One region of the Rhodococcus sp. NPDC003348 genome, then DNA from elsewhere that is predicted to be linked to it. Evidence: riboswitches for the same ligand, from Rfam matches in the RefSeq annotation. Region 1 holds a riboswitch; the other holds the start of a gene.
What was found. Region 1 has a riboswitch for thiamine pyrophosphate ahead of ACWDU4_RS04815 (purine-cytosine permease family protein). Riboswitches for the same ligand answer to the same signal wherever they lie in the genome.

Region 1 (7,226 bases):
AGAGGAACACCGTCTCGACGTCGGTGCGGTCCAGACCCGCCTTCTGCAGCTGCAGCAGCAGGTTCGCGTGCGCCGAGCTGCCCTTGAACGTCGCGATCTTCTTGCCCTTCAGATCCGCCACCGACGTCGCCGGGGAATCCTTGCCGACCAGGATCGCGTCGCCCTCACCGGTCGCCTCGAGCGCTCCGACGATCTTGATGTCCGCCTTCGACGCGGCACCGAAGATCACCGGGGTGTTGCCGGTCTGGGCGAGGTCGATGCCGCCGGCGCTCGCGGCCTCGATCAGCGGCAGTCCCGCGGTGAACGAGGAGAACTCGATCTTGTAGGGCAGGTTCTCGAGCTGTCCCGACGCGCGCAGCAGAACCTCGATGGAGGTGGCCTTCTGGTCACCGACCTCGAGGGTGACGGTGGACAGGTCCACCGGTCCGGTCGCTGCCGCTTCGGTGGCGTCGCCGTCGGATCCGCCGCACGCGGTGAGTGCCAGCGCGGTGGCGGTGATCGCGGCCAGTCCGACGAGTCGTCGACGGCCGAAGGTGCTGAGTTTCATTGGGTGTGGTCCTGTTTCGGTGAGGAGCGGTCGGCGGTGGGAAACGGCGGCGGTGGAGTCGGGCTCAGGTGGGTACGCCGAGCAGTTCGAGCAGTCGGGCGGAGTACTCGGCGGTCTCGGCGGTGGCGCGTCTGCGCGGGCGGGGCAGGGCGATCGGCACCTCGTGGGCGATGCGGCCGCCGTCCAGAATCAGGGCCCGGTCGGCCAGTGCCACCGCCTCGGTCACGTCGTGGGTCACGAGGAGGACGCCGAATCCGTGCTCGGTGAACAGGCCGAGCAACAGGTCGTGCACCGAGAGCCGGGTCAGCGCGTCCAACGCACCGAACGGCTCGTCGAGCAGCAGCAGCGTCGGTTCCGCGACCAGCGCCCGGGCCAGGGCTGCTCGCTGCGCCTCGCCGCCGGACAGCGTCAACGGCCACGCGTCCCGGCGATGCCCGAGACCGACCTCGCCGAGCACCCGGGCCGCCCGGTCACGGCGTCCCGGACCACGGCGGGGGTCGGGCAGGCCGAGTTCGACGTTCGTGGTCACGTCGAGCCACGGGACCAGCCGGGGTTCCTGGAAGACGACGGTGGGGTATCCGTCGGTGGTGACCTGCCCCTCGTGGTCGCCGGACAGGCCTGCCAGGGCCCGCAGCAGAGTCGACTTGCCCGATCCGCTGCGTCCGAGCAGGGCGACGATCTCGCCGCGGCGGATCTCGAGGTCGATCCCGTCGAGTACGGGCCGGCCACCGAAGTTCTTCCGCAGACCGGTGACTCGGGCGGCCGGAGCCGTGGACACCGGTGAGGCGGTGATGGTGTCTGTCATGACGTGGTCCTCCTCAGGCCGCGGCGGGCTGCCAGCGCAGCGCCCGCCGCTCCAGCCCGCGTACCAGTGCATCCGTGACCAGCCCGAGCAGTCCGTACACGAGCAGTCCGAAGATGACGATGTCGGTGCGCAGGAACTCGCGCGCGTTGTTCACGATGTACCCGAGACCCTTGCCGGCGTTGATCTGCTCGGCGACGATCAGCGAGAGCCATGCCACGCCGAGGCTCTGACGCAACCCGACCAGGATGTGCGGCAGCGCACCGGGGATCACCAACCGGCGCAGCCGCTCGGTCCGGCTCAGCCGCAACACCTGGCCGAGTTCGAGGAGCTTCGGGTCCAGCTGGCGGATCCCGGCAAAGGTGTTGAGGTACAGGGGAAATGCAACGCCGAGCGCGATGAGGAAGACCTTGGGTTCCTCCCCGATGCCGAACCAGATGATGAACAGCGGGATCAGGCCGAACAGCGGTACGGTTCGTAGCATCTGCAACGGCGGATCCACGATGTACTCGCCGATCCGGCCGATACCGGCGACGACGCCGAAGCCGACGCCAAGCACGGCGCCGAGCGCGAACCCGATCAGGACCCGCTGCCCGGACACGAGCAGGGCGTCGGTCAGCGCGCCGGAACGAAAGACCTCGACGCCGGCCTCGAGGATCACCGACGGCGCGGGCAACACCCGCTCGGACAGCAGTCCGGTCCGGCTGCCGATCTGCCAGACGAGCAGCAGCGTGAGCGGTGCAAGCGCCCGCAGCAGACCGTGGCGGCGGTGGTGCGCCTGCGACCCGGCGGACGGCGCAACCGGCGCCTCTGCGGCAGTGGTCACGGACAACGGAACCCCCTCTGATGGCCCCGCACACGGCGGGTCAGGGCGTCATGGTGCGCGGGCGGGCCGACGTCGGGAAGGTTTGGAATCAGCGCGAGCGATACCGTCGCGCAGCCGGGTCGGCTCGGGGTGGGCAGGCGGGTCGGCTCGGGTTGGGCAGCCGGGTCGGCTCGATGGGCGCAGCCGGGTCGGCGTTCTTGTGGGGCAGGGGGCGGCTTGGACTGCGCCGTGACGACGGCCTAGTGTGAGCGTCGTCCATCCAGCACGGGAGCCCTGGCGTCGTAGGGCTGAGAGGGAGCACGGCTGCTCCGACCGTCACACCTGATCCGGGTCATTCCGGCGTAGGGAGCAGTGCGATGTCCGTCGTACCGACACGTCCGTCACCGGGGTCGGCTCAGGCCGAGCCGTCCTTCACCCTGGACGAATCACCAACCCGCACCCTGGGATTCGGCGCGCAGGTCGGCCTGTGGGGCAATCTCGGAATCTCCCTGCTGCTGCCGGTCGCTGCGACGTTCGCGGTGCTGCAGGGACAGTCGCTGCTCGCCACGCTGCTCGCGGTGGTCGTCGGTGCGCTGATCGGGTCGGCGTTGCTCGGGCTGTGTGCGGCTGCCGGCGCCTCGGTCGGCGCCCCCGCGATGGTGATGATGCGCGGCTTGCTCGGTACCCGGCTCTCCGCGCTGCCGACGGTGCTGAACCTGGTGCAGTGTGTCGGTTGGGCGACCTTCGAGGTGTTCGTGATCGCGGAGACCGCGGCCCGGCTGACCGGGTGGCAGCGGTGGCCGTTCGTGCTGCTCGGCGGTGTGCTGGCGACGGTGATGGCGCTGTACCCGCTGCGGGTGGTCAAGATCCTGGCCCGGTATGCGGTCTGGGCGGCGCTCGCGTCCACGGTGTACCTGCTGGTGAACGTGCTGATGAAGGATCTGCCGTCGCTGACCGAGGGCAGCTTCGCCGGGTTCTGGACCAGCGTCGACCTGGTGATCGCGATGCCGATCTCCTGGGTTCCGTTGGCAGCCGACTACGCCCGGCACTCGCGGTCCCCACGGGCGGCGTTCCTCGGCGCCACTGTCGGCTACGGCGGCGCCACGGTCGCCTTCTTCGCGCTCGGCGTCCTGGCGTTCGTCGCGTTCGGGCTCGAACCCGGCTTCGAGGTGATCGGCAGCCTGCTGGTCCTGCCGCTGGCGGGGGTTGCGCTGCTGATCCTGCTCGTCGACGAGGTCGACGAGGCGTTCGCGAACATCTACTCCACCGCGATCAGTGCGCAGAACCTGCGACCGAACCTGGACCGCCGATTCCTCGTGATCGGGGTCGGCGTGGTCGCGACACTGCTCGCGCTGACGGTCGACGCGTACAGCTACGAGCCGTTCCTGTTCCTGATCGGTGCCGTGTTCGTGCCGCTGACCGGAACCTTCCTGGCGTCGTTCTACCTGCTCCGGCGCGGCCACTGGGACGTGTCGGCCCAGTCGCCCACCCGCTGGGTGATGTTGGTGCCGTGGGTCGCCGGGTTCGTCGTCTACCAGCTGGTGACGCCGACCTACTTCACCGGCTTCGGTGCCGGCTGGACGCGCTGGTGGACGAATCTGCAGTCGTCGCTGGGGATCCCGGCCTCCGGCTGGTCCGCGTCGCTCGCCGCGTTGGTGGTCGCCGCCGGGCTGGCGTTGCTGCTCGGCCTGATCGACAAGCGAAAGGTGGTGCGGGCGTGACTCTCTCGTCCCGACTGCAGGAGAAGGGGCGGGCGCTGCTCGCGGAGCAGCTCGCCCACCCCACGGTCGTGGGGATCGCGCGCGGCGACCTGGATCCGGCACTGTTCCGCGGCTGGCTCGAGCAGGACTACCTGTACCTGCTCGACTACACCCGGGTGTTCGCGCGCCTGGCGTGGCAGGCCCCCGACGGGCACCTCGGCTATCTGGTGGACCTGGCGCACTCGACGCTGCACGAGGAGTTGAGTCTGCACCGAGAGCTGTCCGAGCCGTTCGGTGCGGACTTCGGCACCGCGGTCAAGAGCCCGCAGTGCGCGGCGTACACCGAGTTCCTGCTCGAGTCGGCCGCGGACTACGGGCGTGGGCTGGCGGCGCTGCTGCCGTGCATGTGGGGGTACTCGCAGCTGGGCCTTGCCCTCGCGCAGGACCCGCCCGCCGATCCCCGCTACCGCCGCTGGGTGGACACCTACGCGGATCCGGGATTCGCGGCGCTCGCCGACCGGTGTGCGGAGATGCTGGACGAGGCGGCGCCGGACGCGGCGGTCGCGGAGGAGGCGTTCATGACGGCGATGCGGCACGAGCTCGCGTTCTGGGACGCGCGGTGAGTACGACGGCGCAGGCCCTGCTGTTGGGCGAGGCGCAGCGGTGGCAGCGGTCGGCGGAGCACCCGTTCGTGCTCGCCACCGCGGACGGCACCCTGCCGGAGGCGGCCTTCGACCGCTGGTTGCTCGAGGACCACGCCTTCGTCGTCGAGTTCCGGCGGTTCCTCGGCGGGGTGCTCAGCCTCGCCCCCGACGAGCGTTCCCGGGACGTCATCGCGGGCGGAATCGCCGCTCTGACTTCGGAGCTCGACCTGTTTCGTGCGGAGCTCGAGCGGCGAGGTCTGGATCGACACGGGCACCGGCCGAGCGACGGGTGCATCGCATACACCTCGTTCATGCTGGCGAGCCTGCACGACGGCTACGACGTCGCGTCCGCCGTGCTGTACGGGATCGAGAAGGCCTACCTGGACGCCTGGACGACCGTGCGGCAACGTGCCGCCGACGCCGAGTCGCGGTACCGCGAGTTCATCGACAACTGGAGCGCGGCGCCGTTCGCCACGTACGTCGAGGACCTGGGGGCGTTGCTCGGGGAGGGAGAACCCACCGACGCGCAGCGCACCGCGTTCGGGCGGGTCGCGGTGTTCGAGGAGCAGTTCTGGGACGCGCTGGTGTGACCCCGCGACACGCGCTTCTGATCCCGTTTCACTCCCGCAACACCGGTGCGGGAAGATGACTGCCGTGTCCGAACCTGATCCCGATCTGCTCATCGACTTCGACGACGTCCTGATCCGCCGTGGCGGCGTGACCCTGGTGGGTCCGGTGACCTGGAAGGTGGAGCTCGACGAGAGGTGGGTCGTGCTCGGCCCGAACGGTGCGGGCAAGACCTCGTTGCTGCGCATCGCCGCAGGCGAGGTCCACCCGACGTCGGGCAATGCGAATCTGCTCGGCGAGACACTCGGACGGGTCGACGTCAACGAACTCAAGCCCCGGATCGGGTTGTCGTCCTCGGCGCTCGCACACCGGGTGCCCGCCGACGAACTGGTCAAGGACCTCGTCGTCTCCGCCGGCTACGCCGTCCTCGGCCGCTGGCGTGAGCGATACGAGGCGATGGACACCGACCGTGCGGTGGAGATCCTCGAGAGCATCGGCGCCGAGCACCTGTCCGATCGCACCTACGGCACCCTCTCCGAGGGCGAGCGCAAGCGGGTGCTGATCGCCCGGGCACTGATGACCGACCCCGAACTGCTGCTGCTGGACGAGCCCGCCGCCGGCCTCGACCTCGGTGGCCGCGAGGAACTCGTCGCCCGCCTCGGTGACCTGGCCGCGGACCCGGATGCGCCGGCGACCGTGCTGATCACCCACCACGTGGAGGAGATCCCGCCGGGCTTCACGCACGCCCTGCTCCTGAAGGAGGGTGAGGTGGTCGCGCAGGGTCTGATCGACGACGTCATCACCGCCGAGAACCTGACCACCGCGTTCAGCCAATCCATCGCCCTCGACCGCGTCGACGGCCGGTTCTTCGCCCGCCGCAGCCGCCTGCCCGGCCAGCACCGCCGCTGACCCCACCCCCTTCCCATGTCGGGGAGGGGCTGACGGTGGAGGGTGGTTCGCGGGGCGTAAGTTGCGTCACATGGCTTCGAACGAACTGCATCCCGACGTCTCGGTGAAGGACGCCTCTACCGTCATCCTGGTGCGCGACGGCGCGTCCGGTCCGGAGGTGTTCCTGCTGCGCCGCGTGGCCGGCATGGCCTTCGCAGGCGGGATGACGGTGTTCCCCGGCGGCGGCGTCGACCCGCAGGACGCGACCGCGGACGTCGCGTGGGCCGGGCCCCCGGTGTCGTGGTGGGCCGAGCGGTTCGGGGTCGACGAGGCGCGGGCGAAGGCGTTGGTCTGCGCGGCGGTGCGGGAGACGTTCGAGGAGTGCGGGGTCCTGCTCGCCGGCCCGACCGCGGACACGGTCGTCGCCGACACCGCCGGCTACGCGCAGGCGCGCAAGCAGCTCGAGGCGCGGGAGTTCTCGTTCAGCGAGTTCCTCTCCCGGGAGGGCCTGGTGCTGCGCGCGGATCTGCTTCGCCCGTGGGCGAACTGGATCACCCCGGTCGGTGAGCACCGCCGCTACGACACCCGCTTCTTCGTCGCCGCCGCGCCGACGGGACAGACCGCGGACGGCGAGACGTCGGAGGCCGCCGAGGTCGCGTGGCAGACGCCCGAGGAAGCGATCGCCGATTGGCGGACAGGCAGGACGATGCTGCTGCCGCCGACGTGGACGCAGCTCCGGTCGATCGCCGAGTTCGGGTCGGTGGATGCGGTTCTCGCGGCCGAACCGGAGATCCCGCGGATCCTGCCGACGCTCTACCAGGAGGAAGGTCAGCTGCGGGTGCGCTTCCCGGGGCAGGACCCCTACTACGCCGCCGGAGTCCATCCCTGGAGCAACCGGTAGCGCCGTCGGATTGGGTTCGGAGCAAGCGGTAGCGCCGTCGGATTGGGTTCGGAGCAAGCGGTAGCGCCGTCGGATGGGGTTCGGAGCGAGCGGTGGCGCCGCCGGGATTCGGTTCAGGCGCAGGCGGTAGCCTTCCGCTCATGGCTGAGTTCGTAACCCTCGAAGTTTCCGACGGCATCGGCACCATCCGACTGGCCCGTCCCCCGATGAACGCCCTGAATCGTCAGCTGCAGGAGGAGCTGCGGGCGGCGGCACGTGAGGCCACCGTAAACGACGAGGTCAAGGCCGTCATCGTGTACGGCGGCGAGAAGGTGTTCGCGGCCGGCGCGGACATCAAGGAGATGGCGGAGATGACCTATGCCGACATGGCTC
Region 2 (7,226 bases), on a different contig from region 1:
CAGCGACCCGACCGCGACGGCGAGCACGACGCACAGCAGCGCGTAGATCGGCACGCCGTAGATCGCACGCCAGGCGTCGGATCCGGAGAGCTTCAGGAGGGCACCGGCCTCGCTGCCCGCGGTGGTCTTGGCGATCGCGTAGGCGCCGAAGGTCAGCACGAACGTCAGCACGGCACCGAAGATCCCGATCAGCCCGGCCTTGGTGATCAGCACGGTGTCGCGCTTCGGCACCGCCTGGAAGGTGGTCCGGATGATCCCGAACCGGTACTCGCTGGTCACCGCCAGCGCCGCCAGGATCATCAGGACGAGCACGCCGAATCCGGTCACGCCGCCGACCGCGTCGGCCAGCGTGGGCAGGAACGGGTCCATGCCCGGATTCTCGCCGTTCGCGAGCTGGTCGTTGTACGCGGTCAGGCTCACTTTCGCGGTCAGGCCGATCACCGCGGCCAGGCCGAGCCCGAGCGCGATGATCGCGACGGTGCACCACAACGGCGACTTCGTCGAGGTGAGCTTGATGCGTTCCGCTGCCACGACACCCATCAGAGCGCCCCTCCCATCACGTCGGCCTGGTACTGCACGTCGTCGCCGGTCATCTTCATGAACGCGTCCTCGAGCGAGCCACGCTGCGCGGACAGCTCGTGCAGGACGATGCCCTGTCCACCGGCGATCTGCCCGACCGTGTCGGTGGTGGCGCCACGAACGATCAGCACCGCGGCCCCGTTCTCCCCGACGCCGTCCGACTGCACGGCCAGACCCTGTGCGACCAGCGCGGACTTCAGTGCGTCGAGCTGCGGGCTGCGCACCCGCACCGACGACTCGGAGGACCGGTCGACGAACTCGTGGACCGGCGAGTCGGAGACGAGTCGGCCGCGACCGATCACGACGAGATGTTCCGCGGTCAGCGCCATCTCGGACAGCAGATGGCTGGACACGAGGACGGTGCGCCCCTCCGCGGCCAGCTGCTGCATGAACTTGCGGATCCAGACGATGCCCTCCGGGTCGAGACCGTTGACCGGCTCGTCGAAGAGCAGCACCTTCGGGTCACCGAGCAGCGCACCCGCCAGCCCGAGCCGCTGCGCCATGCCGAGCGAGAACCCGCCGGCCTTCTTGCCCGCGACCTCGGTCAGGCCGACCAGCCGCAGCACCTCGTCGACGCGCGAGCCCGGGATCCCGTTGGATGCGGCCATCCACTGCAGGTGCGCTTTCGCGGACCTGTTGGGGTGCACCCACTTGGCGTCCAGCAGGGCACCGACGGTGCGCAGCGGCTGCTTCAGGTCGTGGTACGGCTTGCCGTCGATCAGCGCGACACCGGCGGTGGGCCGATCCAGACCGAGGATCATCCGCATGGTTGTCGACTTTCCTGCGCCGTTCGGGCCCAGGAAGCCGGTGACGATTCCGGGACGCACGGTGAAGGTCAGGTCGTCGACCGCCCTCACGTCCCCGAATGTCTTCGTCAATCCCCTCACTTCAATCATGCCCGCCAGCATTCCGGAAAAACCCGGCGCGCACATCCTCCACAGGTCGCGCGTCGTGTCGTCCTCAGGGATGACACGGCGGTACCGCGCCGGGGCCGCGACGTCGTCGCGACACGGCGCGCGTCGGGGATGTCAGGGTCGGACCTGACCGTTCCCGCTCACCGGATCGGGGATGGTCGGGAACCGGTCGGCAGGCATCTCGCCCTCGTCGTACACCGTCTGCGGCGGACCGATGATCAACGGATCCGGGGTCCCGACGACCCGCGGGTCCTTGCCTGCGTAGTCGAACTTCGACAGCACCCAGCGCATCGCCTCGAGCCGCGCCCGCTTCTTGTCGTTGGACTTGACGATCGTCCACGGCGCGTGCGGAGTGTCGGTGTAGAACAGCATGTTCTCCTTGGCCTCGGTGTAGGCGTCCCACTTGTCGAGGCTCGCCAGGTCGGTCGGCGAGAGCTTCCACTGCTTGACCGGGTCGGTGCTCCGGGCCACGAACCGCGCGTGCTGTTCCTCCCGCCCGACCGAGAACCAGAACTTGACCAGACGAATGCCCGATTGCACCAGCATGCGTTCGAATTCCGGTGCCGATCGGGTGAATTCGAGGTACTCGGTGGGCGTGCAGTAGCCCATGACCCGTTCCACGCCGGCCCGGTTGTACCAGGACCGGTCCATCAGCACGATCTCGCCGCCGGCGGGCAGGTGTGCCACGTACCGCTGGAAGTACCACTGGGTCCGCTCGCGTTCGGTGGGCTTCTCGAGCGCCATCACGCGGGCACCACGGGGGTTGAGGTGTTCGGTGAACCGTTTGATCGCGCCACCCTTGCCCGCCGCGTCCCGGCCCTCGAAGATGATGACGATCTTCTCGTCGTTCTCCTTGACCCATGCCTGCAGCTTGAGCATCTCGATCTGCAGGGCACGTTTGCGGAACTCGTACTGCCGCCGCGTCATCTTCTTGTCGTACGGGTAGCCGTGCCGCCACGGCGCGTCGGGGCCCTCTTCGGGCCGGGCGCGACCGGACTTGCGCAGCAGCTCGCCGATCTCGTCGATCTCCGGGGTGACGTCGATGGTTTCGGGTGCGGCCAGCTCGAAGTTCCCGTCGGCTCGTTGCCCGTCAGGATGTGCGTGACCGGATTGCTGCTCGTTCACGTTGTCGAGACTACCGCCGCGCGACCCGTCCGGCAGGCCGCGCGGCGGACGAAAATCCTATAGTTCGGGTGACGACGCCTGCGCCCAGAACCGCTTCGGGATCCGGCCGGCCCGCCGCGCCTGGTACCCGGCGGTGACGGCCGACGCCATCGCGGACGCCATCAGGGCCGGATCCTTGGCACGGGTGACCGCGGTCGCCAGCAGCACTGCGTCGCAGCCGAGTTCCATCGCACGGGTCGCGTCGCTGGCGGTGCCGATGCCGGCGTCGAGGATCACCGGCACCCCCGCCGCCTCGACGATCATCTCGATGTTGTGCGGGTTGCAGATGCCCAGCCCGGTGCCGATCGGTGCGCCCAGCGGCATCACCGCCGCACAACCGACGTCCTCGAGCCGCTTCGCCAGCACCGGGTCGTCGGTCGTGTACGGCAGCACCGTGAAGCCGTCGTCTACGAGTTGCTCTGCGGCACTGACCAGTTCGATGGCATCGGGCAGCAGGGTACGGTCGTCGGCGATCACCTCGAGCTTGACCCAGTCGGTTTCCAGAGCCTCCCGGGCCAGCTGCGCGGTCAGCACCGCCTCCGCCGCACCACGACAACCGGCGGTGTTCGGCAGCGGCGCGATGTCCAACCGACGCAACAGGTCGAGCACGCCGGTGCCACCGGCGGCATCGACCCGGCGCATGGCGACGGTGGTCAGTTCGGTACCGGACGCGACGAGCGCCTCCTCGAGCACCGTCAGGTTCGCGGCACCGCCGGTCCCCATGATCAGCCGGGACCCGAAGGTGCGACCGGCGATCGTCAGCTGGTCACCCACCCTGCACCGCCGTGAGGATCTCGATCTCCCAACCCTTTTCGACCACGCGGTCCCACGTGGCGCGCGGGACGACGGCACCGTCCACCGCGACCGCGATGCCCTTCTCGGGCAGGCCGAGACGGGCGAGAAGCTGCGCCACCGTCGTCGGTTCGGACAGCTGGTGGTCCTCGCCGTTGACGGTGATCCCGATGTTCACCATGTCTGTCATCGATTCCTCATTCGTGCGTCGAAACCAGTGTGCCGAAGCGTTCCGGGCGACAGGACGTCGCCTCCGGCAGCGGCGTGCCGTTCAGTTCGGCGACCACCGCGTCCGCGGACAGCGGGGTCAGCAGGATGCCGTTGCGGCCGTGCCCGGCGGCGAGCACCACCCGGTCGGTGACCCGGCCCAGGATCGGCAGGTTGTCGGGACTCATCGGGCGCAGACCCGCGGCAGTCTCGTGCAGTTCGTACTCGCCGATGCTGGGCATCAGGGCCTGCGCGTCGGCGATCAGGTCCCGGACCCCGGCCACGGTCACGGCGGTGTCGTCACCGGACTCGTGCTGGGTGGCGCCGACGACCAGTCCGTCGCCGCGGGGTACCAGGTACACCGGCCTGCCGTGGACGCTGGCGCGGATCGTCCGGCTCGGCGCGGGCGCCACGCCGGGCCGATACCGCAGCCGCAACACCTCCCCCTTGACCGGTCGCACCGGCAGCCCCGGCCACAGCCGCGCCGCGGCCGTGCCTGCGGCGAGTACCACCTGATCGGCGGGCAGCGCGTCCACGTCCGCGACGGCCTCGGCCACGAACGTCACCCCGGCGGCCGCACACGCGGACCGCAGCGCCCGCACCAGCGCGCGGTTGTCGACGGCGAACTCCGCGGCGGCGAGCAGCGCCAGCCTGATCGTCGGGGCGAGGGACGGTTCCGCTTCCCGGATCTGCGCGCGGGTCAACAGGTCCAGCCGGTAGCCGCGCCCGTCGAGCCACTCGGCGACGGTGCGCAGGTCCGTCGCGTCGGCGGCGTCCAGCGCGACGGTCATCGAACTCTGCGAGGTGAACAGCGTCTCGCCCGTCGCCCGTTCGAGTTCGGCCCCGAACCCCGGCCACCGGTCCAGGGACGCGGCCCCGGCGGCGAGCACCTCGTCCTCGCCGGGCCAGCCCTCGGACAGCGGGGCGAGCATGCCGCCCGCCACCCACGAGGCCCCCGACCCGACGGCCGGGTCGTGCAGGGTCACCGCCCACCCGGACCGGGCCGCGCGCCACGCGATCGACAGTCCGATCACGCCGCCACCGACCACCGCGACGGTTCCGTTCACCACTCCACCTCACTCCCTGCGCCGGCATGATCCGGGTCAGGTCTGACGGTCGGGGCTCGCGAGCCCCCTCTCAGCCCCGCGTTCGCCGGGACTCCCGTGTCACTTTCGTTCACCCAGAGACTACCGTTGGCCCCGTGCCCACCTCGCAAGCCGGTCATCACCCGACACCGCGCGAACGCCTCGCCACCGCGCGCCTGTACCTGTGCACCGACGCCCGACGGGAGCGCGGCGACCTGGCGAAGTTCGCCGACGCCGTCCTGTCCGGCGGTGTCGACATCATCCAGCTCCGTGACAAGGGCTCGGCAGGCGAACGCGAGTTCGGCCGGATCGAGGCCCGCGAGGAGCTGGCGGCGCTCGCCGAACTGGCGGCCGCGTGCCGACGACACGGTGCACTGCTCGCCGTCAACGACCGCGCCGACCTCGCGTTGGCGTCCGGGGCCGACGTGCTGCACCTCGGGCAGGGCGACCTGCCGGTGCACTATGCGCGCGAGATCGTGGGGCCGGACGTGGTGATCGGCCGCTCGACCGGCAGTCGCGCGCAGGCGCAGCTCGCCGCGATCGAGGAAGGTGTCGACTACTTCGCCACCGGTCCGGTGTGGGCGACCCCGACCAAGCCCGGCCGCAGCGCCTCCGGTCTCGAGCTGGTCCGCCAGGTCGCCGAGTCGGATCCGACGATGCCGTGGTTCGCGATCGGCGGCATCGACGAGGAGCGCCTGCCCGAAGTCCTGAACGCGGGCGCCACCCGGGTCGCCGTGGTGCGGGCGATCACCGAGGCCCGCGATCCGCAGGCCGCGGCCCGCTCCCTCGCCGACGCCCTCGACCGCAACGCCGCCGCCGCCCGCTGACCCCGTTCCCCCCTCGCCAGCTGTTCCCTAATGTCACATTGGCTCACTTGGCGATACCCAATGTGACATTAGGGAACCTCGGCGAGGGTGGGCGAAGCGGTCAGTCCAACCAGGACAGCACGGTGGAGGGCGAGAAGCGCAGCACCGTCTCCGGCAGCCTGTCACGCAGGCCGCGGTCGGCGGTGACGACGGCGGTCAGTTCACCCGCGACGCCGGTCAGGGTGGTCGCCCCGCCCGGGCCGGTCGCGAGGAGTGCGAGGGTGTCGTCGCCGCTGCCCGACGCGACGTGCACCGGAACCCGCACGTCCGCCTCGGCGACGGCCGCGGCCTGACCTTCGAGCACCGCCTCGACCCGCGGCAGCCAACCGAACCCGCCGTCCGGGAGCTCGATCGTCCGCGGCAGGGTTGCCGCGATGCCGGCGAGTAGCCGCCCGGTCGCGCCTGCGCGGTCCCGCCACCAGCCGTCGGGACGCGACCCGACGACGTTGGCGGTGTCGAGGAGCAATCGCACCGGGGCGGCCCGCAATCCCGGCCAGCTCGCCTCGAAGCCCGGGTGCAGCGGCAGGTCCGTCACCTGATCCTCGGGCACCCAGCGCAGTTCGGTGCTCTCCCCGTTCGGCACGGTGTCCAGTGTGAACTCGGCGTCCGCGATCACCGTCGTGTACGTCCAGTCCCCGCCGGCGGCGCGGGCGGTGACTCGTTCCGCCCGCACCCGGAGGTGGGCGGAGTCGATCCCGGCCTCCTCCTCGGCTTCCCGAACCGCGGCGTGGGTGGTGGTCTCGTGCGAGTCCCTGGCTCCGCCGGGCAGGGCCCATGTTCCGCCCTGATGGCTCCACGCGGCCCGGTGTTGGAGCAGCACGGCCGACCCGCCGCCGGGCATCGGGGCACGCAGCAGCAGACCGGCAGCGCCGTACCGTCCCCAGTAGCGGCTGCCGTCTCCGCTCTTCGCCCAGCCGTCCCCGTCACCGCGCATCGACTTCGCTCACCTACCCCGTGTACTCGGATCACCTCGTACCAGGCCGACGGGCCGGGTACGAGACGCATCATGCGCCTTCGGAACCGCGCGCCTCGAACTTAGCCAGTCGATCGAGCCGAAGCACGGTTACTGCTTATATGCTGCCCTCTGTCCGGCGATCGAGCCAGGTGCGAAGGGATGCGCGGTGGTTGTACGGGTGGCCCCCTCCACGCAGCCGCGTGGCGCCGGGCCGGACGGCGATCCGGTCGGCCCGTCCGCGCGGCTGCGATCGCGGCTGCGCACCAGCCCTTCCCGGATCACGATGCTCGGCATCGGACTGGTCATCGCGGCGATGGTCTCCGGAACCGTGGCCGCGGCACAGGTCACGGACCGGCAGCGCACCCTCGACGCCCTGCAGTCGGAGGTCGAACCACTCGCCTTCGCGGCCCAGGACATCTACAGCTCGCTGTCCATCGCCGATGCCGCGGCGACGACGGCCTTCCTGTCCGGCGGCGTCGAGCCGATCGCCGTCCGCGACCGCTACACGCAGGCGATCACCGACGCGGGCGCCGACCTGGTCGACGCCGCCGCGGGGATCGACACCTCCGACACCGCCTCGCACGACCTGCTGGCGAAACTGTCGGTGGGGGTGCCCGTCTACACGGGTCTGATCGAGACGGCCCGCACCAACAACAGAGACGGT

Region 2: it holds a riboswitch for thiamine pyrophosphate, as region 1 does, so the genes downstream of both, thiO (glycine oxidase ThiO) here and ACWDU4_RS04815 (purine-cytosine permease family protein) in region 1, are expected to answer to the same signal.

The regions. Positions count from the first base shown of each region.
Region 1 covers NZ_JBSFRT010000005.1:58,342-65,567, forward strand. The annotation lists gene ACWDU4_RS04800 (ABC transporter substrate-binding protein) at 1-547, opposite strand, end outside; gene ACWDU4_RS04805 (ABC transporter ATP-binding protein) at 612-1,352, opposite strand; gene ACWDU4_RS04810 (ABC transporter permease) at 1,366-2,181, opposite strand; TPP riboswitch at 2,430-2,540, shown strand; gene ACWDU4_RS04815 (purine-cytosine permease family protein) at 2,532-3,875, shown strand; gene ACWDU4_RS04820 (TenA family protein) at 3,872-4,477, shown strand; gene ACWDU4_RS04825 (thiaminase II/PqqC family protein) at 4,474-5,088, shown strand; gene ACWDU4_RS04830 (ABC transporter ATP-binding protein) at 5,144-5,974, shown strand; gene ACWDU4_RS04835 (NUDIX hydrolase) at 6,045-6,854, shown strand; gene ACWDU4_RS04840 (enoyl-CoA hydratase/isomerase family protein) at 6,995-7,226, shown strand, end outside.
Region 2 covers NZ_JBSFRT010000058.1:18,552-25,777, reverse strand. The annotation lists gene ACWDU4_RS26045 (ABC transporter permease) at 1-540, opposite strand, end outside; gene ACWDU4_RS26040 (ABC transporter ATP-binding protein) at 540-1,475, opposite strand; gene ppk2 (polyphosphate kinase 2) at 1,608-2,555, opposite strand; gene thiG (thiazole synthase) at 2,676-3,431, opposite strand; gene thiS (sulfur carrier protein ThiS) at 3,424-3,639, opposite strand; gene thiO (glycine oxidase ThiO) at 3,647-4,723, opposite strand; TPP riboswitch at 4,720-4,831, opposite strand; gene thiE (thiamine phosphate synthase) at 4,858-5,568, shown strand; gene ACWDU4_RS26010 (NUDIX hydrolase) at 5,669-6,541, opposite strand; gene ACWDU4_RS26005 (hypothetical protein) at 6,741-7,226, shown strand, end outside.